Regions from separate parts of the Microbispora sp. NPDC046973 genome, predicted to be linked through region 1. Evidence: predicted binding sites of a transcription regulator. Region 1 holds the regulator's gene; the other holds the start of a gene.

Region 1 (8,004 bases):
GGACAAGACGGATACCTCGTCGGTGAACCGGCCGCCCAACCAGGCGCCCTCGCGGCCGGTCGTGATCGTGCCCGTCACCCCGAGCCCGTCCCGCGGACGGCCCGTCCCGTCCCCGACGCACAAGGTGGGCGCGACCACCAGGCCGTCGCCGTCGCCGTCCGATCCCTGCGTCACGCCCACTCCCCGGCCCGGGGTGGTGGAGCCCGACCAGGCCCTCCCGCCGACGTGCTCGCCGACGTCGGTGACGCAGCCGCCCGTGGTGACGCCCTCGGCCTCGCGCCGTCCCTCGACGGCTCCGCCCGCGACGTCCGCGCCCCCGGTCACCCCGAGCACGACGCCCACGGAGACGGCCACGCTCGACTCGGCGACCGGGACGCCCTCGCCCTGACCCGGCCCGCCGGTCATCCTGGGGTATGACCGGTGCTCGCCCGATCACCGGGGGTCGCACCGGGAGATCGTCACACGGCCGGAGGGCGTCGCGCCTCCTCGTTGGAATCCTGATCACGCAACTGACAGCGATCAGGATCGAAAGAGGCGAGACATGCCCGAAGTGTGGCGGAAGCGGGTGGGCGCGCTCGGCGCGGCCCTGGCCCTCACCATGACGGCCGCGGTTCCGGCGTCGGCGGCCGTGACGGCGGCGCCGGGAATTTCGACGGTCACCGGGATCCGGCTCTCCCTGCCCGCCCCGTCGGGGCCGCTGCCGGTCGGCACGGTCTCCGTGCGCCTGGTGGACCGGTCGCGTCCCGACCCCTGGGTGGCCGGAGGGCCCTACCGGGAGCTGATGGCGAGCGTGTGGTACCCCGCCACCCGTGCACAGCGGCGCCCGGTGTCCCCCCACCTGCCGCCGCTGGTCGCCGCCGACCTCGACGCCACGTCGGCGCCCGTCCTCCTCGGCGTACGGCCCGGCCAGGTGGACTGGGCGGCGACCCGCACGCACGCCCGCCTGCAGGCGCCCGTACGGCCGAGGGCCGGCGGCTACCCGGTGGTGCTGTACTCACCGGGCTACATGGTCCCGCGTTCGCTGGGCACGCTCGCGGCCGAGGACCTGGCCTCGCGCGGCTACGTGGTCGTCACGGTCGACCACACCTACGAGGTGTCCGCCGTCGAGTTCCCCGGCGGGCGGCTGGAGCGGGCCAAGGCGCGGGCGGACAGCATGGCCGACGCGATGAAGGCCCTCGACGTCAGGGTGGCGGACCTGCGCTTCGTCCTCGACGTGATCAGCACCAGGCACGGCGGGCTGCCCACCTGGCTGTACAAGGCGCTGGACACCACTCGCGTGGGGGCCGTGGGCTTCTCGATGGGCGGCGCGGCGACGGCGGGCCTGATGTACGCCGACCACCGGGTCAAGGCGGGAGTGAACCTCGACGGCTCGCTGCTGGGCGAGGTGGCCGAGCGCGGCCTCGACGGCCCGTTCCTCCAGCTGGCCGCCGACGAGCGGGACGACCCCTCCTGGGAGACGTTCAGGAAGCAGCGCCGGGGCTGGAAGCGCGACCTGCGGCTCGCCGGCGCGCGGCACTACTCCTTCTCCGACCTGCAGGCGCTGGTCCCGCGGATCTCCGATCGCCTGGGCACGCCGTCCGAGATCGTCGGCACCGTCGACCCGGTCCGTTCGGTCACCGCCCAGCGTGCCTACGTGGCCGCGTTCCTCGACCTGCATCTGAAGGGCCGCGAGACTCCCCTGTTCGACGGGCCGAGACCCGCGTTCCCCGAGGTGAGCTTCCTCGGCTAGTCCTCACCAGCGGCCGCAGCGGGACAGCAGGACGGCCGCCGCGGCCACGCCCGCCGTCGAGGTGCGCAGCACCGTCGGCCCCAGCAGGGCCGGCGTGGCTCCCGCGGCCCGCAACGCGGCGATCTCCTCCTCGGTGACGCCGCCCTCCGGGCCGACGACCATCACGATGTCGCCCGGCTCCTCCGGCAGGGGCAGGCGGCTCAGCGGCTCGGCGGCCTCCTCGTGCAGCACGACCGCGAGCGCCGCCGCCGAGACGAGCGAGCCGACCGCCGCGGTCGTGGCCTGCTCGGTCACCTCGGGCAGGTGAAAGCGCCGGGCCTGCTTGGCCGCCTCTCGGGCCGTGCCGCGCCAGCGGGCGAGCGCCTTGGCGGCCCGGTCGCCCTTCCACTGGGTCACGCAACGGGAGGCGGCCCAGGGGACGATCACGTCGACCCCGGCCTCGGTCATCATCTCGACCGCGAGCTCGCCCCGGTCGCCCTTGGGCAGGCCCTGGACGACCACCAGCCTCGGCCGGGGCGGCGGGACCTCGAACCGGCGCAGCACCTCGGCGGTCAGCGAGTCCTTGCCCGCCGCCGTGACCGTGCACTCGGCCACCCGCCCCGCGCCGTCGGTCAGGTCGATCCGCTCCCCCGGCCGCAGGCGGCGTACGGCGGCGGCGTGCCGCCCCTCCGGCCCGTCGAGGACGATCGTGTCCACCGCCTGGCCGGCCGCGTCCGACAGGAACACGGGAACACTCATGCGATCAGCTCAGCGGCCGTTGAAGGCGTCCCGCAGGCGGGAGAAGAAGCCCTGCTGGCCCGGGGAGAACTTGCCGGGCGGCCGCTCCTCCCCGCGCAGCTTCGACAGCTCCCGCAGCAGCTCCTCCTGCTGCGGGTCGAGCTTGGTCGGCGTCTCGACGTTCACGTGGATCAGCAGGTCGCCCCTGCCGGTCTCGTTGAGCCGCTGGACGCCCTTGCCGTACAGGGGGATGACCTGGCCGGCCTGGGTGCCGGGCCGCACGTCGATCTCCTCGGCTCCGTCGAGGGTCTCGATCGTGATCGAGGTGCCGAGCGCGGCCGCGGTCATCGGGATGTGGACCGTACAGTGCAGGTCGTCGCCGCGCCGCTCGAAGATCTGGTGCGGTCGCTCGACGATCTCCAGGAACAGGTCGCCGGGAGGCCCGCCCCCGGGGCCGACCTCGCCCTCGCCGGCGAGCTGGATGTGCGTGCCGTCCTCGACGCCGGCCGGGATCCTGACCTTGATCGTGCGCCGGGTCCTGACCCGTCCCTCGCCCGAGCACTCCATGCAGGGGTGCCGGATGACGCTGCCGTACCCGCCGCACTGGGGGCAGGGACGGGAGGTCATGACCTGGCCGAGGAACGAACGGGTCACCTGCGAGACCTCGCCGCGCCCGTGGCACATGTCGCAGGTGTCGGGGTGGGTGCCGGCCGCCGCCCCGGAGCCCTGGCAGACCTCGCAGACCACGGCGGTGTCGACCACGATCTCGCGGGTCGTGCCGAAGGCCGCCTCAGACAGGTCGAGCTCGACCCTGATGGTGGCGTTCCGGCCCCGGCGGGCGCGGGAGCGGGGCCCCCGCGCGGCGCCCGCCGAGCCGAAGAAGGCGTCCATGATGTCGCTGAACGGGAAGCCCGCGCCGAAGCCGCCGGCCCCGGCCCCCGCGGCGGCACCGCCGAACGGATCGGCGCCCATGTCGTACATGCGGCGCTTGCCCGCGTCGGACAGCACCTCGTACGCCTGGTTGATCTCCTTGAACCGCTCCTGGGTCTCCGGATCGGGGTTGACGTCCGGATGCAACTCGCGGGCGAGACGGCGGTACGCCTTCTTGATCTCTTCCTGGCTGGCGTCGCGCCGTACGCCAAGGGTCGCGTAGTAGTCGTTGGACACTTATGACCCCGCCAGGATCTGGCCGACGTAACGCGCCACCGCGCGCACCGCACCCATCGTCACCGGATAGTCCATTCGTGTCGGGCCCAGCACTCCGAGCCGGGCCAGTTCTCTGTCGCCCGAACCGTATCCCGCGGCCACGATAGAGGTGCCGCGCAGCCCGCTGTAGGGGTTCTCGGATCCGATGCGGACGGTCAGTTCGGACAGCCCGCCGGTCTCCCCCAGCAGGCGGATGAGGACGACCTGCTCCTCCAGCGCCTCCAGCACGTCCCGCAGGCCGATGCTGAAGTCGGCGGCGGCCAGGTTGGCCGTACCGCCGAAGACGATCTTCTCCTCGTGCCGCTCCACGAGCGTCTCGAGCAGCACGGAAAGGATCGTGGCCGCCACCGGCCTGTCCTCGGGAGGCAGGCGTTCGGGAACGTCGGCCACGGTCTCCGGCACCTGGGACAGGCCGCAGCCGTCCAGGCACGCGTTGAGCACGGCCCGCAGGTTCGCGACCCGGTCGTCGGCGATGGCCTCCGGCAGGTCGACCACACGCTGCTCGACCCGCCCGGTGTTCGTGATCAGCACCAGCATGACCCGGCGCTCCGCGAGCGGGACGATCTCCACATGGCGCACCGACGACCTGGTGAGCGAAGGGTACTGCACCACCGCTACCTGCCGGGTGAGCTGCGCGAGCAGCCGCACCGTGCGCATGACGATCTCGTCGAGGTCCACGGCCCCGGCGAGGAAGGTCTCGATGGCCCTGCGCTCCGCGCTCGACAGCGGCTTGATCTGCGACAGCCGGTCGACGAACAGGCGGTATCCCTTGTCCGTCGGCACCCTTCCGGCACTGGTGTGCGGCTGGGTGATGTATCCCTGCTCCTCAAGCGCCGCCATGTCGTTGCGGATCGTCGCCGGGGAGACGCCGAGGTTGTGCCTGTCCGCCAGGGCCTTGGACCCCACCGGCTCGTTGGTGGACACGTAGTCCTCGACGATGGCGCGCAGGACGGCGAGCTTGCGGTCGTCGAGCAATGTGTCACCTCCCTGTGCCTGGAAACACCGACTCTGGCACTCTGTGTTCCCGAGTGCCAAGTGTACGGCTACCACCCCACGTGGTGCGATAACGCAGAGGGCACCAAGACGGCGCAGGGCACCAGGACAAGCGAGCTGCAAATCGACCGCAAGCCGCATGGTCGACTCTTCACCCCATGCACGAGAACCAGACCTCCGCGCCGGCCGGCGTGACCGTGCGGGTGCCCCGTCCGATGCCCCCGGCGCCGCCCGGCGCGACCTTGCGGATGCCGCACCCCTTTCCCCCGCCGTACGCCGGTACCCGGCCGATCCGGCCCCGGCTGCTGTGGATCTTCCTTTCCTGGGCGCTCTTCGTCGTCCTGCTGGTGGCGGGCGTCGGCGGGTTCGCCGGTGGCCTGTTCGCCACGCTCGGCGACGCCGCGCCCGCCACGATCTTCTCCGGCGGGCAGTCGGTGAACGTCGCGCTCGACCCCGCGGACAAGCCGGCGATCTACGCGGCCGTCGACCAGCCCACCGACGTCAGGTGCCGGCTCGGCGACGGCGCCGACGCGCGGGTGCGGCTGACCCGGCCGGCCGTCTCCCAGACCGTCACGCTGAACGGCACGACCTGGGAGCTGCTATTCGAGGCCGGCGTCCCGGAGGCGGGCACCTACCCGCTCGCCTGCGAGGGCGACGGGGCGCGGTTCGGCGTCGGCAAGCAGCTCACCGGCGGCATGCTGGTGGGCGGCGCCGTCGCGCTGCTGGCGCTGCCCACCGTCGGTTTCCTGGCCGCGCTGATCGTGACGATCGTCGTGCTCGCGCGCCGCTCCGCGGCCCGCCGTCGCATGGCGTGATTTGCTAGCGTTCCCCGCATGTACGGGCGGGACGTGCTTTCCGGAGACTGGCGGCGGCCACGGCGGGGGCAGATCCCCGAGATCCCGGCCGAGCCCGACCTCGTGGTCGAGGACGCCGAGGGCCGCTTCTGCGGCGCCGTGGTGGCCTGCGACAAGGAGGCCGTGACGCTGGAGGACCGGTTCGGCAGGCGGCGGGTGTTCCCGCTGACGCCCGCCGGATTCCTCCTCGAAGGCAAACCGGTGACGCTGGTGCGTCCCCAGGGCGGCCCGAAGGGGCCGCTGCGGAGCGCCTCGGGGTCGATCGCGGTCGAGGGCCTGCGCGCGCAGGTCGCCAGGGAGAGCCGCATCTACGTCGAGGGCGTCCACGACGCCTCGCTGGTGGAGAAGATCTGGGGACACGACCTGCGGGTGGAGGGGGTCGTCGTCGAATACCTGGAGGGTGTGGACGACCTCCCGGCCATCGTCGAGGAGTTCGCCCCCGAACCGGGCAGGCGGCTCGGCGTGCTCGTCGACCACCTGGTGCCCGGCTCCAAGGAGAGCCGCATCGCCGCCCGGGTGTCCGGCGACGACGTGCTCGTGGTCGGGCATCCGTTCGTGGACATCTGGCAGGCGGTCAAGCCCCGGGCGCTCGGCATCCCCGCCTGGCCGGACGTGCCGCGCGGCGTGCCCTGGAAGGAGGGCGTGATCGCGGCCCTCGGCTGGCGGATGGACCCCCAGGAGGCGTGGCGGCACATCCTGGGCCGGGTCACGACCTACGCCGACCTTGAGCCCGAGCTGCTCGGCCGCGTGGAAGAACTGATCGACTTCGTCACGGCCTGAGCGCCCCTGGACGGGGGTCCCTGTCACCGTGCGGGCGCCTGATGGTGAGGGCCCTGCCTGCGGTACGCCCCCGGAGGCCGGCCGTAGGCGCGTTTGAAGGCGTGGGCGAACGCGTACTCAGAGGTGTAGCCCACCTTGCCCGCCACCGCGTTCGCGGGCACGTCGGAGGCACGCAGGAGCCTCGCGGCGATGGTCATGCGCCACCATGTGAGGTAGGCCAGCGGCGGCCGGCCGACCAGCGTGGTGAATCGCCGGGCGAAGGCCGCCCGTGACAGCCCCGCATGCCTGGCCAGCTCCTGGACGCTCCACTGCCGTTGCGGCTCGCCGTGCATGGCCCGCAGGGCGGCCGCGACGGGCGGGTCGTTCAAGGCGGCGCTCCAGCCGGTGGGGGTGTCCTTGCGCTCGTCGAACCAGGCACGAAGGATGTGCAGGAGGAGCACGTCCAGCAGTGCGGGCACCATGGCGTCACTGCCCGGACGGTCGCTTTCCAGCTCTCCGCCGAGGAGATCGAGTGCCGCGCGCAGGTGCGGGCGGCTGCCGACCCGGGCCGGCAGATGGACGACGTCGGGCAGCTCTTGCAGGAGTGGATGCGTGCGTGAGCGGTCGAGCAGGTAGGCCCCGCACAGCATGACCGTGTCCGGGGCGCTGCCCGGCGCACGGGCCTCCTGCGCATGGGACGGCGGTTCCGCCGGCGGCACCGGCGCGCCGGCAAGCGGGGTGGAGAGGCTGTCGGCCAGTGCGTGCCCGACACCACGAGGCAGGAACACCACATCTCCCGGCCCGAGGGGGACGGGATCACCCTCGTCCGGGATCAGCCAGGCAGCGCCCTGCAGGACCACGTGAAATCCCGCTGCGTCGCTCGAGGGGAACCTGCGGCCGAACGGGACGCTGCGGTCGACGCGGGCCGAGTGCGGCCGGCCGGTGCGCATGGTGGTGATCACGTCGGACAGGACATCCACGGATAAGACGATAAAGCAAACCCGTGCGCGTTCAACGTATTGGACGTCTCGCTTGCGATACCTACGGTGGTGCGAACCAGCGATGATCCGCCCAAGGGAGTTTCAGGTGAAGATCGCCGTCTATGGCGCGAACGGTTACCAAGGCAGGCTTGTCCTGACCGAGGCCGTCCGGCGCGGCCTGAACGTCGTGCTCGTCGGCCGCGATGCCGCGCGCCTGCGGCACGCCGCCGCCACGGTCGCCCTGTCCAATCCGGACATACGGCTGGCCGGCCCGGACATACGGGTGGCCCCTGCCGACGACCATGACGCCCTGGTCGCCGCCTTCCGCGCGGCCGACGCGGTCGTCAACTGCGCCGGTCCCTTCACCCCGACCGGGGCCGCGGTCGTCCGGGCCGCGATCGCCGCGAGCCGCCACTACGTCGACACCGCCGGCGAGCAGCCCTACATCAAGGCCGTCTTCGACACCTTCGGGGCGCGGGCGCAGGCCGCCGGGGTCACTGTGGTGCCCGCCGCGAACGACGCGTGCGTTCCGGGAGATCTGATCGCGGCCCTTCTCGCCGAACGTCTGGGACCGCTGGAGGAGATCACCAGCGTCCACCTCATCACCGGCGGCGGCGGACCATCCCGTGGATCACTCCGCTCGCTGATCGAAAGCATCGACATCATCAAGGCCGGGGGCCTGGTCTATGACGACGGCGACTGGCGGGCAGGCCTCCCCGCGCGGAAGACCTCGATCATCCTGCCCGGGAGCGCGCAGGCGGTTCCG
Region 2 (8,004 bases), on a different contig from region 1:
CACCTCCACCTCGGCGCCCTCGGGCAGCGAGGTCACGTCTTCCGGCACCACGATCAGCGCGTTCGCCCCGGCCAGCGCCGCGAGCTGGTGCGAGCCCTGCCGGGTCACCGGCGCCACAGTCTCCCCGGCCAGCACGGCCCGCAGGTACGACCGCTTCCCCGCCGGAGAGCGCAGCGGCGCGGTCGTGGTCGCCCGTACGGCCGGGGGCGGCCCGGCCGGCAGGCCCTGCATCGCCCGCAGGGCCGGCTTGACGAAGAGCACGAACGACACGAACGACGAGACCGGGTTTCCCGGCAGCGTGAAGATCGGCACGCGGTCGGGCCCCACGACGCCGAAGCCCTGCGGCATGCCCGGCTGCATGGCGACCTTCTCGAAGGTCACCGTCCCCAGCGGGGACAGGGCCTCCTTGACCGGCTCGTACGCCCCCATCGAGACGCCACCGCTGGTGATCACGGCGTCGGCCCGCAGGAGCTGGGCGTCCAGGGTGTCCATGAACTCCTTGGGGTCGTCGGTCACGGAACCGGCCCGGAACCCCTCCGCCCCGGCCTCGCGTACGGCCGCGGCGAGCATGAAGCTGTTGGACTCCCAGATGCGGCCCGCGCCCAGCGGGGTGCCTGGCTCGGCGAGCTCGGCACCCGTGGACAGCACGACCACCCTCGGCCGGGGCCGCACCAGCACCCGGCGCCGGCCGACCCCGGCGAGTATCCCGACCTGGGCGGGCCCGATCCTGGCGCCCTCGCGGAGCACCACGTCGCCCGCCCGCACGTCCTCGCCCGCCCGCCGGATCGCGTTGCCGGACGGCGCCGGCCTGTCGATCCGTACGCGGGCGGTGCCGCCGTCGGTCCACTCCACCGGGACGACGGCGTCGGCGCCGGCGGGCAGGGGCGCCCCGGTCATGATGCGGGTGACCAGGCCGGGGCCGAGGGCGTTCAGCCCGCCGTCCCCCGCCGCCACGTCCCCGATCACGGGCAGCGTGACGGGCGCGGCGGCCACGTCCTCGGCCCGTACGGCGTAGCCGTCCATCGCCGAGTTGTCGAACGGCGGCAGCGGGACGGGCGAGGCGACGTCCTCGGCCAGCACGGCGCCGAGGGCGGCCTCGATCTCGACCTCGAGCGGTGCGAGCGGTCGCACCGCCGCGAGGATGTCGGCGAGATGGCGGTCGACGGGCTTCATCGGCTCACTGTCCGGACTTGTTCAGGAACTCCCGCAGCCAGGGCAGGAACTCGGGGGCGAGGTCGTCCCGGTTCGCGGCGAACTGCACCACGGTCTGCAGATACTCGAGCTTGTTGCCGGTGTCGTAGCGACGGCCGCGGAACAGCACGCCGTGCACCGGACCGCCCTCCTCCGGGCCCAGCGAGGCCAGGGTGCGCAGGGCGTCGGTGAGCTGGATCTCGCCACCGCGCCCGGGCGGGGTGCGCTCCAGCACGTCGAACACGGCGGGGTCGATCACATAGCGGCCGATGATGGCCCAGTTGGAGGGCGCCTCGTCGGCCGGGGGCTTCTCCACGAGGTCGGTGACGCGGACGACGTCGTCCTCGTCGGTCGGCTCGATGGCGGCGGCGCCGTACAGGGAGACCTGCTCGCGCGGCACCTCCATCAGCGCGACGACGCTGCCGCCGTAGGTCGCGCGCACCTCGATCATGCGCTTGAGCAGCGGGTCGCGGGGGTCGATGATGTCGTCGCCGAGCAGGCAGGCGAACGGCTCGTGGCCGACGTGCTGCTTGGCGCACAGGACGGCGTGGCCGAGGCCCTTGGGCTCGCCCTGCCGCACGTAGTGCATGGTGGCGAGGTCGACGGGCTCCTTCACCTGGTTGAGCCGCTCCTCGTCGCCCTTGGCGCGAAGAGCGTCCTCCAACTCGTACGCTACGTCGAAGTGGTCCTCGATCGAGCGCTTGTTGCGGCCGGTCACCATGAGGACGTCGAGCAGCCCGGCGGAGACGGCCTCCTCCACCACGTACTGGATGGCCGGCTTGTCGACGATGGGCAGCATCTCCTTGGGGGTCGCCTTCGTCGCGGGAAGGAATCGGGTGCCGAGACCCGCGGCGGGCACGACGGCTTTGGTCACGGGATCGAAGTCAGCCATGAGTAGACACTAACGGAGCAGTCTTTGGACAAGATGAACCTGCGTCGGCGTATCCTGCGCGGCCGGTCGGAACTGGACCCCGGGACGCTGCGCGAGTCGTCGGCGGCCGTCAGGGAGTTACTTCTCGACCAGCCGTGGGTGCAGATGGCGGGGCTGGTGGCCTGCTACTGGTCGACCGGCACCGAGCCGTCCACGCAGGGGCTGATCCTGGCCCTGTGGAAGCACGGCGCCACGGTGATCCTGCCGGTGCAGCGCCCGGACGGCGAGCTCGACTGGGCGGTGTACGACGGCCCCGACTCGCTGGCCCCCGGCCCGAACGGGATCATGGAGCCGGTGGACGTCCGGCGCGGCGTCGACGCGATCCGGACCGCCGCGCTGGTCATCGCGCCGGCCCTGGCCGTGGACCGGGTCACCGGCGTACGGCTCGGCCGCGGCGGCGGCTTCTACGACCGGGCGCTCGCCCGCGTCGGGCCGAACGTGCCGACGGTGGCGCTCCTGCACGAGGGCGAGCTGATCGAAGGAGTTCCCGCGGAGCCCCACGACCAGCGCGTACGCTTCGCCGCCCTCCCGAGCGGAATCAGCCGATTGGTACAGATGTGACAAGATTGGCCTAAGAGACGGCGAAGGGAGCGGATGGGTCTGAACGTCTGGCTGCTCCTGTCCGCCGCCGTCGTCATCGCGGCCATCGCGTCCGTTCGGATCGCGCACCGCACCGGCCTTCCCGCGCTCCTCATCTACCTCGGCCTCGGCTTGCTGCTCGGCGAGGGCGGCATCGTCGGCATCAACTTCGACAACGCCCAGACGGCCCAGCAGCTCGGCCTGGTCGCGCTCGCCGTGATCCTGGCCGAAGGCGGTCTCACCACCAACTGGACCCACGTACGCGACGCCGTGCCGACCGCGCTCGTGCTCGCCACGGTGGGCATCGCGATCAGCGTCATCGTGCTGGCGGCGACCGTCGCGGCCCTGCTCGGCATGGAGTGGCGGATGGCGCTGCTGCTCGGCGCGTTCCTGGCGTCGACCGACGCGGCGGCCGTGTTCTCCGTGCTACGGCGGCTGCCGCTGCCGCCCCGGCTCGCCGGGATCCTGGAGGCGGAGTCGGGCTTCAACGACGCCCCCACGGTCATCCTGGTGATGATGCTGAGCGCGGGCGCGTCCCGGACGCTCTCCCTGCCGTCCGTCGCGCTGGAGACGGTCGCCGAACTGGCCATCGGCGCGGCCGTCGGGCTCGCGGTCGGCCCCGCAGGCGCGTACGCGCTGCGCCGGGTCGCGCTGCCCGCCTCCGGCCTCTACCCGATCGCGGTCCTGGCGCTGGCGTTCGTCACCTACAGCGGGGCCGCGCTGCTGCACGGCAGCGGCTTTCTCGCGGTCTACCTGACGACGCTGATCCTGGGCAACGCCCGTCTCCCCCACCGCGCCGCCACTCGCGGATTCGCCGAGGGCGCCGCCTGGCTCGCCCAGATCGGGCTGTTCGTGATGCTCGGCATGCTCGCGGACCCGCGCGAGCTGCCCAGCGTGATCGTCCCGGCCCTGGTGTCGGGCCTGCTGCTGGTCCTGCTCGCCCGCCCGGCGTCGGTCCTGGTTTCCGGCGTGGTGGTGCGGCTCCTGCGGCTCGGCTCCCTGTCGTGGCGCGAGCAGGTGTTCCTGTCGTGGGCCGGACTGCGCGGCGCGGTCCCCATCGTGCTGGCCGCGATCCCCTGGGCCGCCGGCCTGCCGGGGGCGAAGGGCCTGTTCAACGACGTGTTCATCATCGTCGTCGTGTTCACGATCCTGCAGGGGCCCACGTTGCCGTACCTCGCCAGGCGGCTCGGCCTGGCGGCGGAGGGCGAGGCCCGCGACCTCGACGTGGAGGCCGCACCGCTGGAGGAGCTGAACGCCGACCTGCTGCAGATCCGCATTCCGCCCGGCTCGCTCATGCACGGCGTGGAGATCTTCGAGCTCCGACTGCCCGCGAACACCATGGTCACGCTCGTGGTGCGGAAGGGGCAGTCGTTCGTGCCCACGCAGACGACCCGGCTCCTGGCCGGTGACCAGATTCTCGTGGTCACCACGGCCGCGCAGCGGGAGACGGTCGAACGCCGCCTGCGTGCCGTCAGCCGCCGCGGCAAGCTCGCCGGCTGGTACGGCGAACGCGGCGGCTGACCTCCGTCGCCCGGGGTTGCTTCGCGTGAGCGGATCGCGGTGCGTGCGAATGGGACGGCGCGGGGCAATAAACCGGGCTGGAGTGGCGTTTGGGCTTGTTGATTGCCTACCATTAGCAATCGACCCGGTCGAGTGCCAGTCTCAGGAGGAGCGAGTGCCTACCTACCAGTACGCCTGTACCGCTTGCGGTGAGCAGCTGGAGGCCGTCCAGAAGTTCTCTGACGACCCGCTCACGGAGTGCCCGGCCTGCCAGGGCAAGCTGCGCAAGGTCTTCTCCGCCGTTGGCATCGTGTTCAAGGGCTCCGGCTTCTACCGGACCGACAGCCGTTCGTCGAGCTCGTCGACGACCACGTCCACCACGACGACGTCGTCCGCGAAGTCGTCGGGCGACTCGGGCAAGAAGGAGCCCGCGACCTCCACGAGCTCGTCGAGCACCTCCTCCTCGAGCACGTCGTCGTCCGGCTCCACCGCCGCCGCCTGAGGTTATCCACAGGGGCCGACGGGGCGCGGCGGGTGTGCGGCGCCGTTCGCTAGTGTCGGCCCATGGTCAATCGCGCAGACATCGGGGTCATCGGCGGTTCGGGGTTCTACTCCCTGCTGGAGGACGCCGAAGAGATCGACGTGACGACGCCGTACGGCCCGCCGAGTGACTCGATCACCGTGGGCCGCATCGGCGAGCGGACCGTCGCGTTCGTCCCACGGCACGGCCGCGGCCACACCTTCCCTCCCCACCGCATCCCCTATCGGGCGAACATGTGGGCCCTGCGGTCCCTCGGCGTCCGCCAGGTGCTCGCGCCCAGCGCGGTCGGGTCCCTGCGCCCGGAGATCGGCCCGGGCGCTCTCGTGATCCCCGACCAGCTCGTGGACCGCACACAGGGCCGTGAGCAGACCTACTACGACACGGGCGGGGCCGTTCACGTGTCGTTCTCCGACCCCTACTGCCCCTCCGGCCGGGCGGCCGCCGTGGCCACGGCGCACGAGACGGGCTGGGACACGGTCGACGGCGGCACCCTGGTCGTGGTGGAGGGTCCCCGGTTCTCCACCCGGGCCGAGTCGAAGTGGTTCGCGGGGGCGGGCTGGTCGATCATCGGCATGACCGGGCACCCCGAGGCCGTGCTCGCCCGCGAACTCGCCCTCTGCTACACGACGCTCGCCCTCGTGACCGACCACGACGCCGGTGTGGAGGCCGGCGAGGGGGTCACCCACGAAGAGGTCCTGGCCTTCTTCGCCGCCAACGTGGAGCGGATGCGCACTCTGGTCGCGCAGGTCGTCGAGGCCCTGCCGCAGGAACGTCCCTGCCCCTGCGGCAACGCCCTCGACGGGATCAAGCTGCCGATCGAGCTCCCCTGACGTGAGATGGCCATGCGTGATCTGAGGCGGCTGACGGCGCGCCGTCGCCGTCCGATCGCCGCCGTTCTCGCCGGTCTCGCGGTGGCCTGCGTGCTGCTGGCCGTCCGTTCCCCTGACGGGGTGGAGGTCCTCGCCGCCGCCCGCGACCTCACCGGCGGCCGCCTGGCCGCCTCCGACCTGGTGGTCGTGCGGCTCCCGCCCGACACGGTGCCCGCCGGGGCGTACACGCCGGGCGCCCCGGTCACGGGCCGCGCACTCGCCGGTCCGCTACGCCGCGGCGAACTCCTCACCGACGCACGGCTGCTCGGCCCGGGCCTGTTCCGCCAGACCCTCACCGGGCAAGCGTCCGGCGGGTCGGCCGGCGGCGGCCCGGCCGCGCAAGCGGGGGCTTCGGCCGCGGAGCCGGGGTTGGTCGCGACGCCGGTCAGGATCGCCGATCCCGACGCCGCCCGCCTGCTGTCGCCGGGAGACGTGATCGACGTCCTGGCGGCCTTGGAGGACGGCCCTTTCCAGGCCCGGACCGTCGCCCAGGAGGTGCGGGTGATCGCCCGGCCATCGGGCCGTACGGACGGCGGCGCGCTGCTCGTGCTGGCCACGACCCTCGGCCAGGCGGCCGAGCTCGCCCAGGCCCAGGCGCAGGGCAGGCTCTCGGTGACCATCCGTCCCCACTGATCGGCCGTGTCCGGGCGGGGACGCCGATCAGGCGGTGCTCGCCCCGGCCTGCCGCCAGGCCCGCTGGTCACGCGTGACCTGCTGGAGCATCTCCTTGAACCCGGCGTAGCGCTCGGCGCCGAGGGCTTGTTCGTGCCGCTCCTCGATGGCGGCGAGAATGGCGCGCGCCTTGGTGATCTCGTCGATGCCACGCTCGGTGGGGACGATGAGCTTGGCCCGGCGATCGGCGGGATCGGGTTCACGGGTGACGTAGCCGAGCCTGACGAGCTCGTCGAGGATCGTGCCGATGATCTGCTTGTGCTGGCCCGACCGGGCCGCGAGGTCCGTCGCGCGCACGCCTTCTGGATCCAGGAACGCCAGCACCGTCCCGTGCCGCGGGCGCACGTCGGGGTGCCCCTGCTCGGCGAGGGTCTCGAACAGCTCCTCCTGGAGAGCGCGCATCAACTGGCCGGCCAGCATGCCGATGTCTGGAACCCTCACCGTCCACCGTTCTCTTCAGAATTAATCACGATCATTGACTATCACTAATCTTGATTATAGTGTCGTGCTCGGAACACGCACAGCCCATCCAGGAGAACAGACGGCGAGGAGATCATGACCATGACCGGCAGCGAGATCGACACGTACGTCGAGACGAAGCTCGACCCGAAGTACCGCGAGATCGTGGCGGCTCTGCGTGCCCTTGTCGCCGAACAGGCACCCGAGGCCGTCGAATGTCTCACCTACGGCTCGCCCGCCTGGCGAGGCAACAAGATCCTCGCCGTCATCAGCCAGAGCAAGACGCATCTCACCTTCGCCTTCGAGCGGGGCGCCGAGATGTCCGACCCGCACGGCCTTCTTGAAGGAGTCGGCAAGAAGACCCGCCACGTCAAGATCAAGACGTTGGACGGGATGAACGAGGCCGCGCTGCGCGACTACATCAGCCAGGCCGTCCACCTCGACGCGCACTGACGCGACCCGCACTCCTCGTCGGGGGGCGCACCCGTCAGAGCTGCGCGCCGAGCTTGGGGTCGTACTCCCAGTGCCAGGGCTCGAAGGGGCTGTGGTACGACCAGTCGGGGTGGATCCAGCCGTACCGCTTGCTGTTGGCCTCCAGCCAGTTGAACTGCACGGAACGGAAGTTCTGCACTCCTCCGCACAGGTCGACGGCGAGCCCCAGACCGTGGTTGCTCTTGCCCGGAGTGGCCGCGAAACCCGGCCGCCGGTAGTAGATGGACTGCTGCTCGCCCAGGTTGCGATAGCTGTCGGAGATGCACATCGAGGTGCCGAAGCGCTTCTTGTAGGCGATGTTGAGATCGGCGAAGGCGATCGCCGCGTCCGCCCGCAGCTCCTCTCCCGCCTGCGGCAGGGGGCACAGGATGTTCTTGGGCAGCAGTCCGTTCGGGTACTGCTCCGCCTGACCGATCCTGGTCGGGTCGCAGCCACCCGCCCCCTGCGTTCCATCGCCGATCTTCACGCCGAGCTTGATCAGCGCCTTGGTCAGCGACCGGACCAGCGTGCTGGAGCGTTTGCGCAGCGCGGCGACCTGCGCGCTCAGCTGCGCCTCCTGCAGGAGGTTGGCCGCCCGCAGTTCCTGCGCCTCCTGCGCGAGCTGCTGCTGCCGCTCCAGCAGCTTCACCGCGTCGCCGAGCACGTTGTTGCGCCCGGCGACGATGTGGTCGAGGTCGGCGATCCTCCGGAGCGTCTCCGTGCCGTTCCCCGCCCTGAAGAACGGGCTGAGTCCGTCGAGCGAGGGGTCCTGGTACATCGACGAGGCGAGG

Evidence for each region. Region 1 encodes HrcA, which represses chaperone genes, less so after heat shock. Its sites were predicted from a motif close to TTGGCACTCTCNNNNNGAGAGTGCCAA; they were not measured.
Region 2: a site for HrcA is predicted at 4,335-4,361, ahead of ABZ860_RS27930 (FmdB family zinc ribbon protein). Genes of this name have one in related genera too.

Annotation. Positions count from the first base shown of each region.
Region 1 is NZ_JBEYWQ010000022.1:40,552-48,555, forward strand. It holds gene ABZ860_RS31620 (hypothetical protein) at 1-388, shown strand, start outside; gene ABZ860_RS31625 (lipase) at 542-1,729, shown strand; gene ABZ860_RS31630 (16S rRNA (uracil(1498)-N(3))-methyltransferase) at 1,733-2,467, opposite strand; gene dnaJ (molecular chaperone DnaJ) at 2,477-3,613, opposite strand; gene hrcA (heat-inducible transcriptional repressor HrcA) at 3,614-4,627, opposite strand; gene ABZ860_RS31645 (hypothetical protein) at 4,804-5,460, shown strand; gene ABZ860_RS31650 (DUF3097 domain-containing protein) at 5,479-6,279, shown strand; gene ABZ860_RS31655 (AraC family transcriptional regulator) at 6,303-7,238, opposite strand; gene ABZ860_RS31660 (saccharopine dehydrogenase NADP-binding domain-containing protein) at 7,345-8,004, shown strand, end outside.
Region 2 is NZ_JBEYWQ010000017.1:117,512-125,515, reverse strand. It holds gene glp (gephyrin-like molybdotransferase Glp) at 1-1,173, opposite strand, end outside; gene galU (UTP--glucose-1-phosphate uridylyltransferase GalU) at 1,178-2,083, opposite strand; gene ABZ860_RS27940 (5-formyltetrahydrofolate cyclo-ligase) at 2,117-2,683, shown strand; gene ABZ860_RS27935 (potassium/proton antiporter) at 2,717-4,222, shown strand; gene ABZ860_RS27930 (FmdB family zinc ribbon protein) at 4,377-4,703, shown strand; gene ABZ860_RS27925 (S-methyl-5'-thioadenosine phosphorylase) at 4,766-5,572, shown strand; gene ABZ860_RS27920 (SAF domain-containing protein) at 5,585-6,244, shown strand; gene ABZ860_RS27915 (MarR family transcriptional regulator) at 6,272-6,724, opposite strand; gene ABZ860_RS27910 (DUF1801 domain-containing protein) at 6,845-7,195, shown strand; gene ABZ860_RS27905 (D-alanyl-D-alanine carboxypeptidase family protein) at 7,230-8,004, opposite strand, start outside.